2 regions of the Intrasporangium calvum DSM 43043 genome follow, and region 2 is predicted to be linked to the other one. Evidence: predicted binding sites of a transcription regulator. Region 2 holds the regulator's gene; the other holds the start of a gene.
The links. The regulator HspR, encoded in region 2, represses chaperone genes until heat shock. The targets are predictions, from matches to a motif close to AAGTTGAGTCNNNNNGACTCAACTT.
Positions count from the first base shown of each region.

Region 1 (11,277 bases), 110 kb from region 2:
GTTCCGGACACCTTCCTCCAGGCCCGGCTCATCGAGGGCGTCCTCGCCCTCGAGTGCATCGCCGACGCCGAGTTCGAGGGCGTCACCGACCTGACACCTCGAGAGCTCGACACGCTCGTCACGCTCGGCTGGGAGCGCCCCGGGGCTGAGCCCGACCTGACCGCGACCTTCCCGGTGTGGGAGGCGGCTGACGCCGCGGACCTGCTCGCCGCGAGCCTCCGTGGCGTGCTGGGCGCCGAGGTGCCGAGCAAGGTCGACGTCCGCCGCGGCCCCTGACCCGGTCAGGAACTGCACACTCGACGGGGGGCCGGCTCAGCGGACCCGCAGCGTCAGCTTGCCCACGGCCCGTCGCTCGTCGATCTCGGCCAGCGCGACGGCGGCCTCGGCGAGCGGGTGGGTGCCGCCGATGGGAGGGTCGATGGCGCCGTTCTCGAGGAGGGGTGTGATGGCGTCCCACTGGGCCCGGAGGTAGCCCGGCTCCCCCAGCCACATCGCACCCCAGGCGACCCCGACGACGCTGATGTTGTTGAGGAGCAGCCGGTTCACCTTCACCTCCGGGATCGCACCCGCGGTGAACCCGATGACGAGGAGGCGCCCCTCGGGGGCGAGGCTGCGGAGGCTGTCGGTGAACCGGTCGCCCCCCACGGGGTCGACGACGACGTCGGCCCCCCGGCCCCCCGTGAGGTCCTTGGCCGCGGCGAGGAATCCCTCGGTGAGGATGACGTGGTGCGCGCCGGCCCGCTCGGCGACGGCGCGCTTCTCCTCGGACGAGACGACCGCGATGACCTGGGCACCCATGCCCCGGGCCAGCTGGACCGCGGCCGTGCCGATGCCGCCGGCCGCACCGTGGACGAGCACCGTCTCACCGCGCTCGAGCCGCGCCCGCCGCACGAGCGCGAAGTGCACCGTGAGGTAGTTCATCAGGAGGGCCGCGCCGGTCGTGAAGGAGACGCTGTCGGGCAGCGGGAAGACCATCGCCTCGGGCACCGCGACCGTCTCGGCGAAGGCGCCGAGGATCGGGAAGGCAGCGACTCGGTCGCCGGGCTCGAAGCGGCTGCCCTCCGGCGCCTCCCGCACGACCCCGGCGCACTCGGCCCCGAGAACGAAAGGGAGGTCCGGCTTCATCTGGTAGAGGCCCCGGGTCAGCAGCACGTCGGGGAAGCTCACCCCCGCCTCGTGCACGTCGATGAGGACGTCGCCGGGCTGAGGTGTCGGCTCGTCCACCTCGTCGACGGTGACGGCCGCGGGTCCGTCGAGGGCAGAGACTCTGGCTGCGCGCATGGACGGGAGACTAGCGGCCTAGGCTGGCCGGGTGCTCGATCCGCTGACGACGCTCCCCGACGGGACCATCAAGCAGGTCAACCCGTTCACCGGCACGAAGGTGTGGACGCTGCCGGGCCGGGGTCGCCGCCCGATCGACCGGGTCGCCCGCCCCCCGCTGCCGATCGACCCTGCGGACGCCGACCGGATCTGCGCCTTCTGCCCGGAGCGGGTCCTCGAGACGACCCCGGAGATCGCGCGGCTCGTCCGCGACGAGGCGTCCGCGGACGGGTGGCGGGAGGTGCGGGGCCTGACCGCGGAGCAGGTCGCGGCCTCCCCGGCGGACTTCCGGCTCGTGCCGAACCTCTTCGAGATCCTGTCCTTCGACTACTGGCACCTGACCCACGGCTGGGAACCGACCGCGGAGATGACGGCGCGACGCGAGACCTACCTGTCGACGCCGGTGGGGCGCGAGCACGTCGAGCGGCTGGCGCGGATCCGGATCGCCGCTCGATCCGCCGAGGGCACCGTCGACGGCCCGCTCACCGATGCGGAGGTCGAGCGCGAGGCGACCGGGCTGTTCGCCGGCAACCACCTGCTCGTCGTCGCGCGCCGGCACTTCGAGGAGGGCGCCCGGGACGACTCGCGCCTGCGCGGCTCGGGTCGGCTCACCCCCGAGGAGCACCGGACGTACGTCGACTTCTCCATCGGCACGATGCGCGACGTCTATCGCGACAACGAGCACGCCCGCTACGTCAGCGTCTTCCAGAACTGGCTCCAGCCCGCCGGAGCCTCGTTCGACCACCTGCACAAGCAGGTCGTCGCCATCGACGAGCTCGGCGCGGACCTCGAGCGGGAGGTCGAGCACCTCGCCCAGGAGCCCGACCTCTACGAGCGATGGGGGCAGCGGTATGCCGCTGAGCGCGGTCTCCTGGTCGCGCGCACTCCCAGCGCGGTGGCCTTCGTCGGGATCGGGCACCGCTTCCCCTCGCTGGAGGTGCACTCGCTGGTGACGGACCGGTGCCCGTGGGAGCTGACCTCCGACGAGGTCCGTGACTTCGCCGACCTGCTGCACGCCTGCCACGCCGCGACCGGGGTGGAGGTCCCGAGCAACGAGGAGTGGCACCACCGCCCGCCGTCGGTGGACCTGCCGATGCCGCTCCGGGCCGTGCTGAAGTGGCGGATCTCGACCTTGGCCGGGTTCGAGGGCGGGACGAAGATCTACGTCAACACCGTCAGCCCCTGGTCCGTCCACGAGCGGGTGGTCGGCCGGTTGCGGGGGCTCGTCGAGGCTGGGGCGGTGTCTGCGACGGTTCGGCCCGCCGACTGAGCGTCCGGACGGCGGCGAGCCCGGCGGGGGCAGGCAGGCCATTGTGACGTATGCCGCTGGGCTGGCTACCCGGGAGTAGCGGCCCGATACGCTCGGGCGGGTGAGTAGCTACCCCCGCCTCCTCCAGCCGCTGGACCTGGGCTTCACGACGCTGCGCAACCGCGTCGTCATGGGCTCGATGCACACCGGTCTCGAGGACCGGGCCGCGGAGGTGGACCGCCTCGCCTCGTACTTCGCCGAGCGGGCTCGGGGCGGGGTCGCCCTCATGGTGACGGGGGGCTACGCGCCGAACCTGGAGGGTTCCCTCTACCCGGGAGGGTCCGTCCTCATGACGCCCCGCCAGGCCCGCCGGCACCGGCGGGTCACCGACGCAGTGCACCGCGAGGGCGGCAAGATCGCCCTGCAGATCCTCCACGCGGGGCGGTACGCCTACCACCCGCTCGGCGTGACGGCGTCGACGAGCAAGGCCCCGATCTCGCGCTTCACGGCCCGCGGCCTGTCCGAGGCCGGCGTCCGCCGGCAGGTGGAGGCCTACGCCCGCTGCGCCCGGCTGGCCCGCGAGGGCGGGTACGACGGGGTCGAGATCATGGGGTCGGAGGGCTACTTCCTCAACCAGTTCCTCGCCCCGCGGACCAACCAGCGCACCGATGCCTACGGCGGCACCCCGGAGAACCGCCGACGCCTCCCGGTCGAGGTGGTCCGAGCGGTGCGCGAGGCGGTCGGGCCGGACTTCATCGTGATCTACCGGCTGTCGATGCTCGACCTCGTCCCCGACGGCCAGTCCTGGGAGGAGATCGTCGCCCTGGCCAAGGAGGTCGAGGCGGCCGGCGCGACCATCATCAACACCGGGATCGGCTGGCACGAGGCCCGGGTCCCGACGATCGTCACCTCGGTCCCCCGAGGCGCGTTCGTCGAGGTCACCGCACGGCTGCGGCCCGAGGTGTCGATCCCGGTCATCGCCTCGAACCGGATCTCGATGCCGGACCTCGCGGAGCAGGTCGTGGCCGACGGCAAGGCCGATCTCGTATCGATGGCGCGGCCCTTCCTCGCCGACCCCGACTGGGTGCTCAAGGCGGCCGAGGGACGGGCCGACGAGATCAACACGTGCATCGCCTGCAACCAGGCGTGCCTCGACCACACCTTCGCGAAGAAGACGGCCTCCTGCCTCGTCAACCCCCGGGCGGGCCACGAGACGCTGCTCGTGCTGGCTCCGACCCGCACGGTCAGGCGCGTCGCCGTCGTCGGGGCCGGACCGGCGGGCCTGGCCACGGCCGTGGCGGCTGCCGAGCGCGGCCACGAGGTCGAGCTCTTCGAGGCGGCTGACGACATCGGGGGTCAGTTCGCCATCGCGATGCGGATCCCTGGCAAGGAGGACTTCGCCGAGACGATCCGCTACTACCGGCGCCGCCTCGACGTCACGGGCGTCAAGGTCCACCTGGGGCGGCCAGCCTCCGTCGACGACCTGACCGAGTTCGACGAGGTCGTCGTCGCGACGGGCGTGGAACCGCGGATCCCTGACCTTCCGGGGGTCGACCACCCCAAGGTCATCACGTACGCCGAGCTGGTCCGTGACGGCGCACCCGTCGGGCGGACCGTGGCCGTCATGGGCGCCGGTGGGATCGGGGTCGACGTGTCCGAGTTCCTGACGCAGGGGCACCACACCGTCGACTCCCCGTTGTCCGTGGCGGAGTGGATGGCCGAGTGGGGGGTCGGTGCGCCCGATGCCTCGCGCGGCGGCCTCGTCAGGCCGGCCCCGGCACCGTCGCCGCGGGAGGTGCACCTCCTCCAGCGCAAGAGCACGACCATCGGGAAGGGGCTCGGCAGGACGACAGGCTGGGTGCACCGGGCGGCGTTGAAGGCCAAGGGCGTCCACCACCACGTCGGGGTCAACTACGAGCGGATCGACGACGCTGGGCTGCACATCAGCTTTGGGGAGGACCATCGCGACCCGCAGGTGCTCGACGTCGACACGATCGTCCTCTGCACGGGGCAGGAGTCGGTCAACGGTCTCGCCCCGGCCCTCCGGGGCCGCGGCGTGAACGTCCACGTCATCGGCGGTGCGGACGTCGCCGCAGAGCTCGATGCGAAGCGCGCCATCAAGCAGGGCACCGAGCTCGCCGCCAGCCTCTGACCGACCCGACATGGGCTGCGCTCTCGACCCACCACCGTCGAGTGCGCAGAACCTGCCGTCCCATCGCCCCTCGCGCGGCGAACCCATCGCGAGGAGCAGGAGCCTCACGCCAGCAGCTCGCGGACCCGGGGCGCCACCTCCGTGGCATAGAGCCGGATGCTCTCCATCCGCAGCTCGTGCGGCAGCGTGCCGACCGAGTACTTCAGCTGGAACCGGGTCGCCCCGAGGACCTGCACCGTGTCGGCGATCTTCCGGGCCACGGTCTCGGGGGACCCGCAGTAGACCGCACCCTCGGGGCCGAGCTGCTCCCTCGCCTGCTCCATCGTCATGGGCGCCCAGCGGCGCTCGCGTCCCAGCTTGTTCATGTACGCGACCTGGTGCGGGAGGAACTCCTCGAGGGCCTGCTCGTCGGTCGCCGCGACGTAACCGGGCGAGTGCACCCCCACGGGCCGCGGCTCCTTGCCCATCTCCTCGAGGGCGCGCCGGTAGAGGTCGGCGAGAGGAGCGAACTGCCGCGCCGACCCGCCGATGATGGCGATGACGACCGGGAAGCCGTAGTGCGCCGCCCGGACCACCGACTGCGGCGTGCCGCCGACCCCGACCCAGACGGGGAGATGACCGGACTCGGTCGCCGGCTGGACGAACTCGACCTCGACCGGGGGTCGGATCGAGCCCTGCCACTTCACCGGCTGCTCGGCGACGACCGCCGCGAGGAGGCTCAGCTTCTCGTCGAAAAGCGTCTCGTACTCGGACAGGTCGAGGCCGAACAGGGGGAACGACTCGATGAACGAGCCTCGCCCGACGGTGATCTCGGCTCGGCCGCGGGAAATCGCGTCGACCGTGGAGAATCGCTGGAAGACCCGGATCGGGTCATCGGACGACAGGACGGTGACCGACGTGCCGAGCCGGATCCGCTCGGTCCTGGCCGCGAGCGCCGCGAGCACCGTGTCGGGCGCGGAGATCGCGTAGTCCTTGCGGTGGTGCTCCCCCACGCCGAAGAAGTCGAGACCGAGCCGGTCCGCCAGCTCCCCCTCGGCGAGCACCTCCCGGATGACGACCGCCGGGTGGAGCGGCTGCCCGTCCGGGCCGTTCGCGATGTCGCCGAAGGTGTCGAGGCCGAGTTCGAGGCTCATGGACCCCACCGTAGGCGACTGTCCCCTCGGAAGGCAGCGGACTCCGGGGGCGTCGGGGAGCGAGCCCAGCGGCATACGGCCTGAGGGGACCCCGGCACATGTGAAACGGTGGGCACGTGCAGCTGCGTGAGCCCGCCAACCTCGTCTCTCCGAGGGCCGTCCGGATGTGGACGGTGGAAGCGGTCCTCGGCGCGCTCTTCCTCGGCGCCGCTCAGGTCGGCTGGTGGCTGCTCGACCACGCAGCCGACCGCACCCTCCACGTCGTCCTCGCCGTGGCCTGGCTCGTGCTCTCCACCGCCTACGCGATCGGGATGCCCCGCTGGCGCTACCGCGTCCACCGCTGGGAGGCGACGCGGCACGCGATCTACACCCAGACGGGCTGGCTCAACCAGGAGCGCCGGATCGCCCCTCTCTCCCGCGTGCAGACCGTCGACCTCGAGCGGGGACCCCTCGCCCAGCTGTTCGGCCTCGCGACGGTGACCGTCACGACCGCGTCGGCCGCCGGACCGCTGGAGATCGCGGGGCTGGACCTCGAGGTCGCGCGCGGTCTCGTCGACACGTTGACCACGGCCGCCGTCGCGGAGAAGGGTGACGCCACGTGACCGAGACGCGGCGACCGCTCCCCGAGCCGGAGTGGCGACGCCTCGACAAACGGATGCTCCTCATCCACCCGCTCCAGACGCTGCTCCAGGCGCTGCCGGCCATCCTGGCGATCTTCGTGGCCCGGATCGGCGCTGAGGACTCCGACCGCTGGGAGCTGCTCGCGCTGCCCGTGATCGTCGCCTTCGGACTGCTCCGCTGGCTCACGACGCGCTACCGGATCAGCAGCGAGCAGATCGAGCTCAAGCACGGGCTGCTCCACAAGCAGACCCGGACGGCGCGACTCGACAAGGTGCGAACGGTGGACCTGACCGCCCAGCTGCACCACCGCGCGCTGGGCCTGGCCAAGGTCGAGATCTCCACGGGCAGCGGCGGCAAGGACCGGCTCGTCCTCGACTCGCTCAGCATCGCGGAGGGGCGGCGGCTGCGCGGCGAGCTGCTGCACCGGCTCGGGGCGGGTGACCCGGTGACCGCGACCCTGCCCGCTCCCACGGGACCCGCCGTGGACATGGAGGCGCCTCCCCCCGGCACGGAGGCGGCAGGCGCGGACGAGGATCTGCTGCGGCTCGACCCGTCGTGGGTCCGGTTCGCGCCGTTCACGATGACCGGCATCGGCACGGCGGCGGCGATCTTCGGGTTCGTCAGCCAGGGGCTCGGGCGCTTTTCCGAGCAGGGCGACCTGTACGAGTCCGGGGCCACCTGGGTCCGTGAGCTGGCCTGGTGGGTCAACCTGCTCGGGGTGGTGGTCATCGTGTCCCTCCTCGCGGTGGGCGCCTACGTCCTGTCGTTCTGGGGATTCCGACTGTCACGGAGCCCGACCGGCAGCCTCCACACGCGACGCGGCCTGCTGACCAGCCGGGAGGTCGGGATCGACCACACGCGGGTCCGGGGCGTCGAGCTGGGGGAGCAGCTGGGCCTCCGGCTCGCCGGCGGTCGTCGCCTCAAGGCCCTGAGCACGGGACTGCAGGGCGAGGCCGGGGGCGGCTCCGACTGGCTGTCCCCACCCGCCCCCGTCGACGTCGTCGCCGGCGTCGCGACCCTCGTGACCGGGGACGCCGGTGCGGTCTCCGACGCCCTCATCCCGCACGGACCCGCGGCGGGCCGACGCCGCCTCACTCGAGCCGTCCTGCTGCCGCTGGCCCTGACGGCGGCGCTCGCCCTGGGGTGGATGGTGGGGGACTGGCCCGGGTGGCCGCTGTGGTTCGCGCCAGGGTCGGTGGCCGGCGCCTGGCTCCTCGGTCGAGACCGTTACCGCGGCCTCGGCCATCTGGTCACCGACCGGCACCTCGTCAGCCGCAGCGGCTCGCTGGACCGGCGCCGCATCCTCCTCGCACGCGACGGGGTCATCGGCTGGAAGATCCGGCAGTCCTTCTTCCAGCGGCGCGCCGACGTGGTCACCCTCGTCGCCACCACGGCTGCCGGTCGCCAGCACTACGACGTGGTGGATCTGCCTCCGGACCGGGCGTACGAAGTGCTCGGCGAGGTCAGCCCCGAGCTGGTGACGCAGTTCACCTGATCGATTCTGGGGACGTCTTGACGTGGTCGGGAATTGGTTGCAAAGTTGAGTCGTTACCACTCAAGAAAGGTGCGTCTGCTCGGCTCTCCGCCGCGCAGCTGTTCGAGTTCAGTTGAGGAGTGACTGCACATGACCAGGACCTTCGACCCGTTCCGGGAGATGGACCGACTCTTCGGCGAGGGGTTCCGCACGGCCACGCCGGCCCCCATGCCGATGGACCTCTACCGCCGCGGTGAGACCTTCGTCGCGCAGATCGACCTGCCGGGAGTCGACCCCGGCTCGATCGACATCGACGTCGAGGACAACACCCTCACCGTGCGCGCCGAGCGCCTCAGGGAGAACCTCGACGACGTCCGCTGGCTGTCGCACGAGCGGCCGACGGGGACGTTCGCCCGCCAGCTCTCGCTGGGGCGTGGGCTCGCTCTCGACGACATCCAGGCGGACTACCGCAACGGTGTCCTCACCCTGACGATCCCCGTCGCCGAGGAGGCCAAGCCGCGCAAGATCGCCGTGTCGCACGGCGACGACCAGAAGGCGGCGATCGAGAGCCAGGCCAGCTGATCACCAGCGACCGCTGAGCCGTCCGCGTCCCAGCGGTCGCAGGCACCTCGGGAAACCCCCCTCTCCGAGACGGCAGGGCCCCGCCTCCTCCGAGGCCGGGGCCCTTACCGCGGGTCCAGTGGCTCGGCTCCCGTGAGGCCCTCACCTGCAAGGAGTCCGCGCGCTGCATAGGCTCAGCGGTCGAGGCAGGTGCAGACGCAGGCCCGGTTGCCCTCCGGGTCGGCGAGGACGACGAAGGACGGCGCGTTGTCGTTGTCGACGACGGCACCACCCGCAGCGACGGCCGCAGCGATCCGCTGCTCGGCGATGTCGTGCGGCACCCACACGTCGAGGTGGAACCGCTGACGTGGAGTGCGATGAGCGTCCGTGTCCTGGAACCAGAGCAGCGGCACCCGCCCCTTGGGGTCGACGACGTCCGCGCCGTGCAGCGCCTCAGCGCTCCCCGTCAGCAGCGCCGCCCAGAACGGGCCCACCGCAGCGACGTCCGCCGTGTCGAGGGCGAGCTCGATCTCGGCCACGGCGTGCGGCTCGGCCGCGACGCCCTGCTCGCGCGCGATCTCGCTGATGCGGTGGGCGAGGTCGAGATCCCGCTCGGTCAGGGCGCCGACGTCGTGGCTCATCAGCTTCAGGTCGACGTGCGGATAGGTGAGGGTCACGTCGGGGTGGTGGTTCATGGCCTCCGCCGCCTCACCGATCGCGGTGACGAACCGCAGTCCCGCGGCGAAGTCACCAGTGAGGTAGCGGGCGTGGAGCGCCTGGGCCAGCTTGCGCCAGTCGACGAGGCCGGCGTCGAGAATCTGCACTGTCGTGAGGCTGTCCATCACCTCAGTATGGTCCTGCCGGTTCGTGGGTGAGGGCTGCCGTAGGGCGCCTCACCCGCGCCGCCGCTGGACCCGCCTCCGAGCGGAAGCGAGCCCAGCGGCATCCGGGCTGATGTCAGCGCGCGCTGGCGGTGACCGGCGCGGGGTCCTCGAGAGCGGGAGCCGGGGAGTGCTCCGCATCGATCATGCTCGCTTCGTCGAAGGGGACATGCCCGTCGAGCACTGCCGCAACCTGCACGCGGTCGATCTGGCCCGTCCACGTGCCGACGAGCACGGTGGCGATCGCGTTGCCGGCGAAGTTCGTCAGGGCGCGCGCCTCACTCATCATCCGGTCGATACCCACGATGAAGCCGACGCCGTCGACGAGGTCGGGGCGGTGTGACTGCAGACCTCCCGCCAAGGTGGCGATCCCGGCGCCGGTCACCCCGGCCGCGCCCTTGGACGCGATCATCATGAACACGAGCAGGCCGATCTGCTCCCCCAGGCTGAACGGCTTGTCCATCGCCTCGGCGATGAAGAGGCTGGCCATCGTCAGGTAGATGGCGGTGCCGTCGAGGTTGAACGAGTAGCCGGTCGGCACGGTGATGCCCACGACGGGGCGGGCGACGCCGAGGTGCTCCATCTTGGCGATGAGACGCGGCAGGGCCGACTCGGACGACGAGGTCGAGAGGATGAGGAGGAACTCCCGACCGAGGTACCGCAGCAGCGAGAAGACGCTCACGTGGCTGACGATGCGCAGGATCGTGCCGAGCACCCCGAAGACGAACAGGGCGCACGTCACGTAGAACGCCACCATGATCAGGCCGAGGCTCTTGAGGGCATCGACCCCGGTGGCCCCCACCACGGCAGCCATGGCGCCGAAGGCGCCGACCGGCGCGAGCCACATGACCATGGCCATGAGGCGGAAGACGAGCTTCTCCACGTGCTTGATGCCCACGAGGATCGGCTCACCGGCCGGACCCATCTTCTGCAGGGCGAAGCCGACGAGCACGGCCACGAGGAGGGCCTGCAGGACGGACCCGGCGGTGAGGGCCGACACCAGGGTCTCTGGGACGAGACCGAGGATGAAGTCGGTGGTCGTCTCGGCTCCGCCCGACACCTGCTTCTGGCCTGCCGCAGCGAGCTCGTCCGTGAGGTGCAGACCAGCACCGGGCTGGACGATGTTGCCGACGACGAGCCCGATCGCGAGGGCCACGGTCGACATCGTGAGGAAGTAGCCGAGGGCGAGGCCGCCGACCTTGCCGACCTGGGCGGCGCGGCGCACCGAGCCGATCCCGAGGACGATGGTGCAGAAGATGATCGGGGCGATCATCATCTTGATGAGGCTGACGAAGAAGGTGCCGAGCGGCTTGAGCTCCTTGCCGAGCTCCGGCCAGATCAGCCCGACGGCGATGCCGAGGAGCATCGCGATGATGACGGCGACATAGAGGAAATGGGTGCGGTCGCGCCTCGTCGTCGCCCGGGGCTTCGGGGCGTCGACGGCGCTGTCGGCGGTGTGACTCACAGGGGGCCTCCGTTGGCTGGGCCCGGCGGTCCCGGGCCTGAGTGATGTGATGAGCGTCGCGGCCGAACTGACTAGGGTCACGATTGTGTTCATTGAGTTCTCGGACGCATCGCGGCAGCACCACTCGTGGCGGCACCGCTCGTGGCTGCCGTGAACCCGAGCCGCTGGAGCGTCGCGACGCAGACGTTCGTCCTGCAGGTGGGTCTCGCGGTTCTCGTCATTGCTGCCGGGCTCGCGGGGACCTTCGTCCAGGCCCAGCACGCCGGCGACCGGGAGGCCATCGCGCGGGTCACTGCGGTCGCGGAGACGGTGGCGGCCACACCCGCGGTGGTGGCGGCCGTTCAGGGCAGCGCACCGACAAAGGCCCTCCAGCCCTACGCGGAGCGGGTCCGGCTGGAGTCCGGCACGGACTTCGTCGTCA
Region 1 covers NC_014830.1:3,742,145-3,753,421, forward strand. The annotation lists gene INTCA_RS17060 (TY-Chap domain-containing protein) at 1-276, shown strand, start outside; gene INTCA_RS17065 (NADPH:quinone oxidoreductase family protein) at 313-1,281, opposite strand; gene INTCA_RS17070 (DUF4921 family protein) at 1,313-2,590, shown strand; gene INTCA_RS17075 (NADPH-dependent 2,4-dienoyl-CoA reductase) at 2,691-4,721, shown strand; gene INTCA_RS17080 (LLM class flavin-dependent oxidoreductase) at 4,826-5,854, opposite strand; gene INTCA_RS17085 (PH domain-containing protein) at 5,971-6,456, shown strand; gene INTCA_RS17090 (PH domain-containing protein) at 6,453-7,970, shown strand; gene INTCA_RS17095 (Hsp20/alpha crystallin family protein) at 8,100-8,531, shown strand; gene INTCA_RS17100 (4a-hydroxytetrahydrobiopterin dehydratase) at 8,705-9,352, opposite strand; gene INTCA_RS17105 (C4-dicarboxylate transporter DctA) at 9,468-10,856, opposite strand; gene INTCA_RS17110 (sensor histidine kinase) at 10,983-11,277, shown strand, end outside.
Region 1: INTCA_RS17095 (Hsp20/alpha crystallin family protein) is a predicted target of HspR. The motif match lies at 8,013-8,037, and genes of this name have one in related genera.

Region 2 (11,277 bases):
TCGTGCGGGCCGCCCGCGTGTCGGTGGCCGACCCGTCCTGACGTGGGCGGACAGGCAGGATGAGAGAGACGGAGGTGCGCCATGGCTAGCCAGGACTGGTTCGACAAGGACTTCTACGCGATCCTCGGCGTGCCCCAGGACGCGGAGGCTGCGGCCGTCAAGAAGGCCTACCGCAAGCTCGCCCGCGACCTGCACCCTGACCACAACGTCGGCGACCCGAAGGCCGAGGAGCGGTTCAAGGAGATCGGCGAGGCCTATGCCGTCCTCTCCGACCCGGAGCAGCGCCGCGAGTACGACGCGATCCGGGCCATGTCGCACGGCGGCGCCCGGTTCGCGCCGGGCGGCGCGGGCGGGGGTTTCGAGGACATCTTCGCCAACTTCGGCGGCCCAGGTGGTGGGCAGCGGGTGCGCTTCAACACGGGGGGCGGCGGTGGCCAGCCCAACCTGGAGGACATCCTCGGCCAGATGTTCGGCGGCGGCGCTGCGGGCTTCCCGGCCGGGGCCGGCTATCCCGGGGGCGGCTTCGGCTCGACCGCCGGGCCACGGGCCGGCGCCGACGTCTCGGCCGCGACGCGGATCGGCTTCCGGGACGCCGTCGAGGGCTCCACGGTCACCTTGACGTCGCCGGAGCTGGGGCGGGTCACCGCCCGGATCCCCCCGGGCGTCAAGGACGGGCAGCGGATCAAGCTGCGGGGCAAGGGGCGTCACGGCGACCCCGGCGCTCCCGCCGGAGACCTCATCCTCACCGTGTCGGTCGACAAGCACCCGGTCTTCGGCCGCGAGGGTGACCACCTCACGGTCGACCTCCCGGTGACCTTCGCGGAGGCGTCGCTCGGGGCCACGGTCGCGGTGCCCACCCTGGACGGTGGTTCCGTCAAGGTGCGGATCCCGGCCGGCACCCCGAGCGGACGGGTGCTGCGGCTCAAGGGCCGTGGGGTCAAGCGTGGTGACCAGGCGGGCGACCTCCTCGCCAAGGTCCAGGTCATCGTGCCGCAGCGGCTGACCGACGAGGCGCGCGAGGCGATCGAGAAGATGGCCGCCGCCGAGGACGGCCACGACCCGCGGGCGGAGCTGTTCCAGAGGGCACGCAGCTGAACGACGGTTCGAGGTGCGCAGCGACTCCCAGTGGTCGACCAGTACCTCGAACCCCGAGGGCAGACACGAGGACAGACACGAGGAAGGGCAGGTGATGGCGATGCCAGGCACGGCGCGTCACCCCATGGGGCACGACGACGACACCCCGGTGTTCGTCATCTCCGTCGCGGCCCAGCTCGCCGGCATGCACGCGCAGACGCTGCGGCAGTACGACCGGCTCGGTCTCGTCTCGCCCTCCCGGACCCAGGGTGGTGGACGCCGCTACAGCGGACGGGACGTCTCGCTCCTCCGCGAGATCCAGCGACTCTCGCAGGACGGTGTCTCCCTCGCCGGCATCCAGCGGATCCTCGACCTGGAGAACCAGGTGATCGCGCTCCAGTCGCGCGTCGACGAGCTCCGGGCCGAGCTGTCGGCGACCCAGGCGGCGCTCGCCGGGGCCCGCCCGGGCGAGCGGGTCTTCGCCGCAGGTCCGCGGGGGGAGGTCGTCGCGGTGCGCCCGGGGCAACGGCCGCAGCGGACCTTCGCCTCCCAGGCGCTCGTGGTCTGGCGGCCGCACCGCCTGGACTGACTCAGTCCGACGCCTGTCGTATGCCGCTGGGCGCGCTCCCAGCCGACCCCCTCGACGGGTGGGGGGCTGGGAGCCGGCCCAGCGGCATACGACCGGGGTGGCGGGACGAGGCTCGGTGGTGGCGTGAGCACGCCCTCCCGCACGTGCTCCGGTGGATGACGCGAGCCTCCGCCCGGGAGGACGTCGCGCCCAAGTGGACGAACCTCGTCCGTCCGGCCCGCGACTTCGGATGGTGATGGCAGGCCGACGACCCGAGGCCGTTAGGCTGTGGCGCCAGCACGCAGGAGGGATACCGGATGTACCGCGTCATGACCATCTACGGCACCCGACCGGAGGCCATCAAGATGGCCCCGCTCGTCGGAGAGCTTCGACGGCACGATCAGATCGAGCCCATCGTCGCCGTCACGGGCCAACACCGCGAGATGCTCGACCAGGTCAACTCGCTCTTCGGGATCGAGCCGACCCACGACCTCGACCTGATGACCCCCGGCGCGACGCTCGCGGAGATCACGTCGAAGACCATTCTCGCGACGTCACACCTGCTCCAGGACGTGCGGCCGGATGTCGTCGTCGTCCAGGGCGACACGACGACGGTGCTCGCTGCCGCGCTGTCGGCGTTCTACGAGAAGATCCCGGTCGTGCACCTCGAGGCCGGACTCCGGACGGGCAACATCTACTCCCCGTTCCCGGAGGAGGTGAACCGTCGACTCACGTCCCCGCTCGCCTCGCTCCATCTCGCCCCGACGCCGACCTCGAAGGCGAACCTGCTGCGCGAGGGCATCGACGAGGCGACGATCCCGGTCACGGGCAACACGGTCATCGACGCCCTCCAGTGGACGACCACGCAGCCGGTGGCCTTCACCGACCCGCGCGTCGGTGAGATCGTCGAGGCCGCCACGGACGGACGCAAGCTCCTCCTCGTGACGTCGCACCGGCGGGAGTCCTGGGGTGACCGGATGACCGAGTCGATGGGGGCGATCCGCGACCTGGCCGTCGCCAACCCGGACGTGCTCGTCCTGCTGCCGATGCACCGCAACCCCATCGTCCGAGACGTCATCGAGCCCATGCTCGGGCCGCTGGACAACGTCACGCTCACGGAGCCGCTCGAGTACCACCAGTTCGCCCACGTGCTGGCCGCGTCCAACGTCGTGCTCACCGACTCCGGTGGCGTCCAGGAGGAGGCGCCGAGCCTCGGCAAGCCCGTCCTCGTCATGCGGGACACGACGGAGCGTCCCGAGGCCGTGGATGCCGGGACGGTCCGGCTCGTCGGCACCGATGGCGAGGTCATCCGGTCGGCGGTGCAGGAGCTGTTCGACGACCGGGAGGCCTACGACGCGATGGCCAACGCGGTGAACCCGTACGGCGACGGCAGGGCCGCCAAGCGGTGTGTGGCTGCGATTGCCGCGATGCTCGGCATCGGCGAGCGAGAGCCGGACTTCGCCAGCTGACCATCGAAGGAGCAGTTCGCGCCACCACATCGAAAGAGCAGTTCGCGCCAGGTCATGTGGAGGAACCTCCGCGGGCAGTGTCGCGAACTGCTCTTTCGATGTGGCGGAACTGCTCTTTCGAGCTGCGGGTCAGCGCCAGATGCCGCGGGTGTCGATGACCTTCTTGCCCTCGAGATCGCCCAGGGTGAGGCGTTTGAAGGGCTGGTGGTCGACCAGGAGGAGGACCACGTCGGCCTCCCGCACCGCGTGCGACACCTCGGCGAGCGTGACGTTGGCCCTCCCGTCCAAGGACTTGGGCAGGGCCGTCACGTGCGGCTCGACCGCGAGGACCGTGGCGCCGGGAAACTGCGTGGAGAGCTGTTCGGTGATGTGCAGCGCCGGCGACTCGCGCAGGTCGTCGATGTCAGCCTTGAACGCGAGACCGAGGCAGGCGACCGTGGCGCCCTCGCCGTCGGCGCCCTTGCCGAGCTCCTCGAAGGCCGACTTGACCTTGCTGATGACCGTCTGCGGACGGGCGTCGTTGGTCTCTCGTGCGGTCCGGATGAGCCGGGCCTGCTCCGGTGCGGCCGCCACGATGAACCATGGGTCGACGGCGATGCAGTGGCCACCCACACCGGGACCGGGGTTGAGGATGTTGACCCGCGGGTGACGGTTGGCGAGGCGAATGACCTCCCACACGTCGAGGCCGAGCTGCTCACAGATCTCCGCGAGCTCGTTCGCGAAGGCGATGTTGACGTCACGGAAGGAGTTCTCCGTCAGCTTGGCCATCTCGGCCGTGGTCGCGTCGGTGAGGAGGATCTCGCCCGTGACGAAGGTGCGGTACAGCTGGGCCGCCTTCTCGGCGCAGGCGGGGGTCAGGCCGCCGACGACCCGGTCGTTGCTGAAGATCTCGATCATGATGCGGCCGGGCAGGACCCGCTCAGGGCAGTGCGCCAGGTGCACGTCCGGAACGTCGTGCTCGTGCGGGAACTTCAGGTCGGGACGCAGCTCGGCGAGCCACCGGCTGATCTGGAGCGTCGTCCCGGGTGGAGACGTGGACTCAAGGATGACGACCTCGCCGCCCCTGAGCTGGGGGGCGATCGACTCGGTGGCCGAGCGAATGTAGGACAGGTCCGGCTCGTGGTCGCCCTTGAACGGCGTGGGCACGGCGATGAGGTAGACCGAGGCCTCCGGCGTCTCGGTGCTGGCACTCAGCAGGCCCTTGCTCACCGCCTCCGCGACGGCCTCGTCGAGGTCCGGCTCGACGATCGGCACCCGGCCCGCATTGATCTCGTCGACCGTGTGCTGGTTGACGTCGACACCCTTGAGGGTGAGGCCTTGCCGAGTGAGCGCGGCGCACGTCGGCAGGCCGATGTAGCCGAGGCCGATGACCGCGATTCCGTCATGGAACATGGACTGTCTCTCCGAGGGCTGGGGAAAAGGGCTGGTCAACTGTATCCACCCGGCTGGGTGGACCCGTCCGTGGTGCCCACCCCGGGAGATCCCGGCTGGGCCTGCGGATCGTTCCCCATGACGGCACGGACGGCCTCGACGAAGGCATCCTGCATCGACCGCCAGTCATGGTGTAGCCGCGCGTAGGCATGCCCGTCAGCCCCCATCCGGGCGGCTCTCTCGGGGTCACGCCACAGTTCGACGACCGCCGCTGCCACGGCCTCGGCGTCGTCGAACGGCACGACGATGCCCGCGCCGGAGGCGGCGACGAGATCCCGGGCCAGGGGCAGGGGAGTCGTCACCACGGGGACGCCGTGGGCGAGGTACTCGTAGACCTTCGTCGGGGTCGAGTGCCGGTAGTTCGGCTCGTCGCGCAGGAGCGACAGCCCGGCGAGGGACCCGGAGACCATCTCGAGTGCGGCCTGGTTGGCCACGAAGCCGTGCAGCCGGAGATCGCCCCGGTCCGCGGCCTCCTCGAGGATGCGTCGGCTCTCCTCGTCGCGCGGGGGGCCGATGATCTCCACGGAGACGGCACCGTCCGTGTGCTGGCGGACCAGGCGGCCGGCCTCGGCCATGGTTCGGGCCCCCCGGGCCACGGTGACCGCTCCGAGGTAGACCACGCGTTCCGACCCCGGGGGGGCCACGGTCTCCGGAACGGTCGTCGTGTTGGGGATGACCGGGTGCGTGCGGGAGAAGCGGTCGGTGTAGCCGGGCTCGGCGAGCAGGAGGGCGTGGCGGCGCTCTGCGGCCCTCTCGAGCCAGCGGACGGCGGCAGCGGCAGGTCGGCGAAGGCGGGGCGGGAGCCAGCCCTTGATCTCGATCGCCGCAGCCGTGTCCTCGTGCACGTCCCAGATGAGGTGCGGGAGGCGACGCCCGGTGGCGGCAAGGAGCAGCTCGGGATCGTGGATGATCACGGCGCCATGGGCAGGCGCCAGACGGGCCAGCAGGCGGCGTGACTCCCTGAGCGCCTTCAGTCGTCGTCGGCCGACGGCCCGGGGGAGGTCGATGGTGGTCAGGCCCGCCCGCGGGGCTGGGTCGACACCGTAGTCCGCGAACGGCGCGGCGTAGGTCACGGGGTGCCCGGCGTCGAGCAGCGCCTCGATCTCGCGGTAGCGGATGCGGGCGTCATCCGGGTGGTGCACGACGGTGACGACCAGGACCGGCCGGTTCGCCGCCCTCGCCCTGGGACCCGACGAGGGCTCCCGGACCGGCGGTGGCGTGGGGTCCGTCATGAGTCCTTGGCCCTGGGGCCCGGGCTGTCCGTGGCCTTCTTGGGCTTCTGCGGAAACGTCTTCTGGTAGGCGGCGACGACGTCTTCGGCCGGTCCGTCCGCGATGAGGCGCCCCTTGTCCATCCAGAGCGCGCGGGTGCACATCTCTCGGACGGTGCTGTTGGAGTGACTGACGAGGAAGACCGTGCCGGCTTCGTCGCGGATCTCCCTGATCCGCTCCGAGCTGCGTGCCTTGAAGTCGGCGTCCCCGGTCGCCAGCGCCTCGTCGACCATGAGGATGTCGGGCGTCTTGGCCGTGGAGATGGCGAACCGCAGCCGCGCCCCCATCCCGGACGAGTAGGCCTTCATCGGCATGTAGACGAAGTCACCGATCCCGGAGAACTCGACGATGTCGTCGAACCGGGACCGGACCTCCTTGGGAGAGAGCCCGAGGGCCTGGCCCCCGATCAGGATGTTGCGCTCGCCCGTGAGGTCCCCGAGGAGCACGGCGTTGACACCGAGGAGGGACGGCTCGCCGGAGAGCCACACGGAGCCAGAGGTCGGCGGGATCAGGCCGGCGATGGCGCGGAGCAGCGTGCTCTTGCCCGAGCCGTTGCGCCCGATGATGCCGATGGACTCGCCGACGTTGGCGACGAAGGAGACGTCCTTGACGGCGTGGACCTTCTGGACGTGGCCCATCTTCTCCTGGCGGTCACCGAGGAGGCGCTCGACGATCCGCAGGCCGTTCTCGTCATCAGAGGAGGCGACGGCCCGTCCGCGCTTGGCGCCGTAGACCTCGTAGACGATGTCGAGGCCGGAGACGATCACGCTCGGTTTCGGCTCGGGCGCGCCGTCTTCGGTGGTTGGCTGGGTCGGCTCAGGAGGCACGGCCATACCTCGCCTCCGCGCGCCAGAAGAACAGGAAGCCGGTGATCGGGAGGACCAGGGCCCAACCGAGGGCGAGGAGCCAGTTTCCCAAGTGGATGGGCGACTCGGACAGGAGCGCTTCGCGCATGATGGTCAGCGGCAGGGAGACCGGCTGGTAGGCCATGATCGCGTGGACGACGGGGTGCCCGGCGTAGCTGTCGATGCTGAAGAACACACCGGAGATGTAGCGGAGCAGTCGGGTGACCACTGGGACCAGGTTGCCGATGTCCCTGGAGATCTCGACGATCCGGGCCAGGAAGAAGGTGATCCCGAGGACGTTGAGGAACAGCAGCACGATGGCCACGGGCAGCATCAGCCACTCGAGCTGGATCGGCTCACCGGTGACCAGCATGAGCAGCACGAGGACACCTAGCGCAGGCAGGGTGTGGATCAGCTGGGTCAGCGTCACGGCGATGGGCAGCACGGCCCGGGGGAAGCGAAGCGATCTGACGAGACCGATGTTGTTCGTGATCGCCTTCGCGCCCGAGGTCATCGAGGAGGCGATGAAGCTGAAGAGGAAGATCCCGATCGTGAGGAAGCCGAGGTAGTTGGCCGTGCCCCTCCTCGTGTTGAGCAGCACCCCGAAGATCAGGTAGTACGACGCGACGAGGAGCAGGGGGTTGAGCACGGCCCAGACCTGGCCCAGCAGGTACTTCTGGTGAGCGGCGTAGGCCTGGGACGAGGCGAGCGTCCAGATGAAGTGGCGTTTGCGCCAGAGATCGCGCAAGTAGGCGGTCAGTGGTGGGCGAACCCCGATCTGCATCAGGGCGTGGCGTTCCGCCAGCGCCCTGGACTCGTCGGCGGAGAGCGGCCGGGGCTCGAGGCCGTCCGGCACAGCGGCGGTGGTCGGTGAGGCTTCGGCGGTCACAGGCGTTGGATCCTCTCGCCCTCGGTCACGACGCCCCGGGTGTCGAAGAACCGCTGTGCGGCCGCGGCGAGGGCATCAACGTCGTACTCGCGGTGGTTCTGGACGAGGATCGTCAGGTCTGCCTCGGCGACGGCGGTCGACGGGTCTTCCACCCTGGTTGCGGCGTCGCCGAGCGCCCGCCACTGCGTGATCTTCGGGTCGTGGAAGCGGACCGTGGCGCCGTGGGCGACGAGCTGGCGGGCGAGGGGCACCGCCGGGCTCTCACGCTCGTCCGCGATGTCGGGCTTGTAGGTGACACCGAGGATGAGGACGGTGGAGCCACGCAGTGCCTTGGCGTCGTCGTTGAGGGCGTCCTGTGCGCGCCTCACCACGTAGCCCGGCATCGTCGCGTTGATCTCCTGGGCCAGCTCCACGAACCGGAACGGGTAGCCCAGGCGGGCTCGGACGTTGTGGGACAGGTAGTTGGGGTCGATGGGGATGCAGTGCCCGCCGACCCCCGGGCCCGGATAGAACGCCTGGAAGCCGAACGGCTTGGAGCTGGCCGCGTCGATGACGTCCCAGAGGTCGATCTCGAGGTCGTGGCAGAAGCGAGCCATCTCGTTGACCAGGGCGATGTTGATGTGGCGGTAGGTGTTCTCGAGCAGCTTGGCCATCTCCGCCTCGCGCGTGCCCTTGGTGCGCACGACGGTGTCCACGAACCTGCCGTAGAAGGAGGCGGCTGCCTCGGTGCAGGCGGGTGTGTGTCCGCCGACGACCTTGGGGGTGTTGGTGGCCCCGAACGAGGCGTTGCCGGGGTCGATGCGCTCGGGCGAGAAGGCGAGATGGAAGTCGGTGCCCGCGCTGAGGCCACCCGCTTCGAGGATGGGCCGGACCACTTCGTCGGTCGTCCCGGGGTAGGTGGTCGACTCGAGAATGACGAGCATCCCGGGGCGGAGCTGCGCAGCCACGGTCGCCACGGCCGCCTCGACGGCGCTGAGGTCCGGGCCGCCGTCCGGCGACAGGGGCGTAGGGACGCTGATCACGATCGTCTCGGCAGCGTTGAGCTCGGTGGGGTCCGTGGTCGCTCGGAAACCTGCATGGAGCATCTGGGAGATGTCGGCTGCCGACAGGTCGTCGATGTGGGAGCAGCCGGAGTTGAGCGACGCGACGACGTCCTCGGCGATGTCGAGACCGACGACCGTCAGGCCGGCCCGCGACGCGGCCTGCGCGAGCGGCAGGCCGACGTAGCCGAGGCCGATCACGGCGGCGTCAACTGCCACGGGTTGCTCCCTCGTCTTGGGCGGGGGCCGTCCCCGTCACGTTCAGAACCCGAGCGTAGAGATCTGCGTACGTGAGGGCGGCAGCATCCCAGGTTCGGTTCTCACGGACCCAGCGCCTCGCGGCTCGACCCATGCGTGTCCTCAGCGCTGGATCATACAGGAGCACCTTCAGGGCCTCTGCCCACGCGACCGGGTCGTCCGGTGCAGCCAGGAGGCCGCGCAGGCCGGGCGCGGCCGGCCCGTCGTTGCCCCCTGCCGGGCCGACCAGCTCCACGAGCGGCGGGAGCTCGCTGACGATGACGGGCCGGCCCGTCGCCATCGCCTCGAGCGGCTTGAGCGGGGGGACGAGAGTGGTGACCGGCGTCCGTCGGCGCGGGACGCAGAAGACGTCCAGGGCGGCATGGTGGTCGCGGGCGACGGAGTGCGGGACGCGTCCGGTGAAGACGGCGCCCGCCGGGTTCAGCGTCTCCCGCGCCAGGCGTTCGAGGTCGCGGCGAGCCGGTCCGTCACCGACCACGAGAACCACGAGTCGCGGGTCGTCGACGAGCGCGGCTGCGCGGAGCAACACGTCCACGCCCTCGTAGTCGTTGAGGGTGCTCACCAGGCCCACGACGAATGCGTCGGCTGCGATGCCCAGCCGGGCTCGCAGAGCGCTCGCGTCCGGCACGTCAGCGAGATAGCCGGCGGACACCGCGTTGCTGACGACCGTCACCTTGCCCGCCGGGATGCCCCGAGCGACGATGTCGGCGCGCATCGGCTCGGAGACGGTGACGACGGCGTCAGCGGCTCGCATGCAGGCCGTCTCGGCCTCGCGGGAGAGGCGGTAGAAGTCGGAGTCCGCGCGCCCGCCCCGGCTGCGCCACGTCTCCTCGAGGAACCCGCGGGCCTCGTAGACGACGGGCCGTCCCAGCCGGGCCCCGGCGAGCAGGGCCGCCTGGCCGTTCTCGTGACGGCTGTGGGCGTGGAGCACGTCGGCGTCGATGCGGCGAGCGAGCTGGGCCAGATGGTCGACATGGGCGGCCAGTCGCCGGTCTGCCCGCACCGGCACACCCTGTAGCGGTAGCAGCCGGTGGGTCGGGACGCCCTCGTGGGTGAAGTTCGCCGAGAGGGTGATGCGACCCATGTCGACGGGGAAGCCGAGCCGGGTGACGATGTGCGCGTCGATCCCCGCAGCTCGTTGGCCGGCGGCGATGCCCTGCGACCGGAGCGTGTAGCCGGCCTGCACCTCCGGGAGGGCGTTGGTGACCACGTGCAGGACGGTGGGGGGGCTGCCCTCGTGCCGCCCGGTGGGGACCCCGTCCGACGGCGCTCCCCGCTCCGGCAGGCCGTGGACCGCGCGGGCTTCGAGCACGCGGAGCTGAGCGCGCAGCCCCTCGGTGAGCCGCGTGTGCCGACCGCCGGGCGTGCCTTCGGCCAGGCCGACCGCGTGGTTCAGCCTGCCTTCGGACCACGCTGCGAGCGCTCGGAGCCGCTTCCGAGCGGCGTCCCCCTCCGGCAGTCGCTCCACGGCGGCGTCAGCGAGGTCCGGCCGGTCGAGCACGGCTGCGACCGCCGCCGCGGCCCGCAGCTGTCCTGGTGTCCCGCTGGTGACGAGCGAGCTGAGCGCGAGGACGGCCTCGTCGCGACGGCCCGCTGCGGCGTCCGCAACGACGGCGAGAGCGGGCAGACGGCCACGCACCGGGGCGGAACGGACCGCTTCTCGCAGCTGCGGCGGCCCGGCCCGGAGCACGACCGAGGCAGCCTTCCACGGGTCGCGACCCAGGTGCTGGGTCAGGACGGCGGCGAGCGCGGGCACGTTGGCGAGCAGGGCGGCGATCTCGACGCGGCGGTCCCGGTCGCTGTCGGCGGACAGCTCGTGACCCGGTGGCGCCATACGGGCATCTTGGCACACGTCGGGAGCACGACTGAGCGACTGTCACACTGGTAGCCATGACCTCACGCGACATCGGTCTGCGCCGCGACCTGGACCGAGCCACCAAGGTCGTCCGTGAGGCGATGACGGACAGCAGGGTGCGCAGCGACCTCCCCCGCAAGCTGCGCAAGGAGCTGCACCGCCGCTTTCCGGCACTTCGTCCCAAGGTCAGACTGCGCACGTCACTGCCGGACTTCGAGCTGCCCACCGGCCCGTCGGTCCGTCCGCAGATCCGCGCTGCCGTGATCCTCGATCCGTTCTCCGCGCTCGCCCTTCGGTACGAGTGGGACCAGGTCGAGCTCCGGCCCGGCGAGTGGCGCGAGCAGATGAGCGAGCCGCGCCTGCCGGACCTTCTCTTCGTGGAGTCGGCCTGGCAGGGCAACGGCGGATCCTGGCGGCTCGCCATGACGGCACCGGGAGCGATCCGCGACGAGCTGAGGGAGCTCGTCGAGTGGGCGCGTGAGCAGGGGGTCCCGACCGTGTTCTGGAACAAGGAGGACCCGCCGAACTACGACCGGTTCCTCGACACGGCCCAGTGGTTCGACCAGGTCCTCACGGT
Region 2 covers NC_014830.1:3,636,027-3,647,303, reverse strand. The annotation lists gene INTCA_RS16650 (nucleotide exchange factor GrpE) at 1-41, shown strand, start outside; gene INTCA_RS16645 (DnaJ C-terminal domain-containing protein) at 82-1,095, shown strand; gene INTCA_RS16640 (heat shock protein transcriptional repressor HspR) at 1,190-1,663, shown strand; gene INTCA_RS19675 (hypothetical protein) at 1,684-1,899, shown strand; gene wecB (non-hydrolyzing UDP-N-acetylglucosamine 2-epimerase) at 1,960-3,111, shown strand; gene wecC (UDP-N-acetyl-D-mannosamine dehydrogenase) at 3,241-4,503, opposite strand; gene INTCA_RS16625 (glycosyltransferase) at 4,539-5,774, opposite strand; gene INTCA_RS16620 (ABC transporter ATP-binding protein) at 5,771-6,646, opposite strand; gene INTCA_RS16615 (ABC transporter permease) at 6,630-7,547, opposite strand; gene INTCA_RS16610 (nucleotide sugar dehydrogenase) at 7,544-8,806, opposite strand; gene INTCA_RS19245 (glycosyltransferase family 4 protein) at 8,796-10,679, opposite strand; gene INTCA_RS16600 (glycosyltransferase family protein) at 10,736-11,277, shown strand, end outside.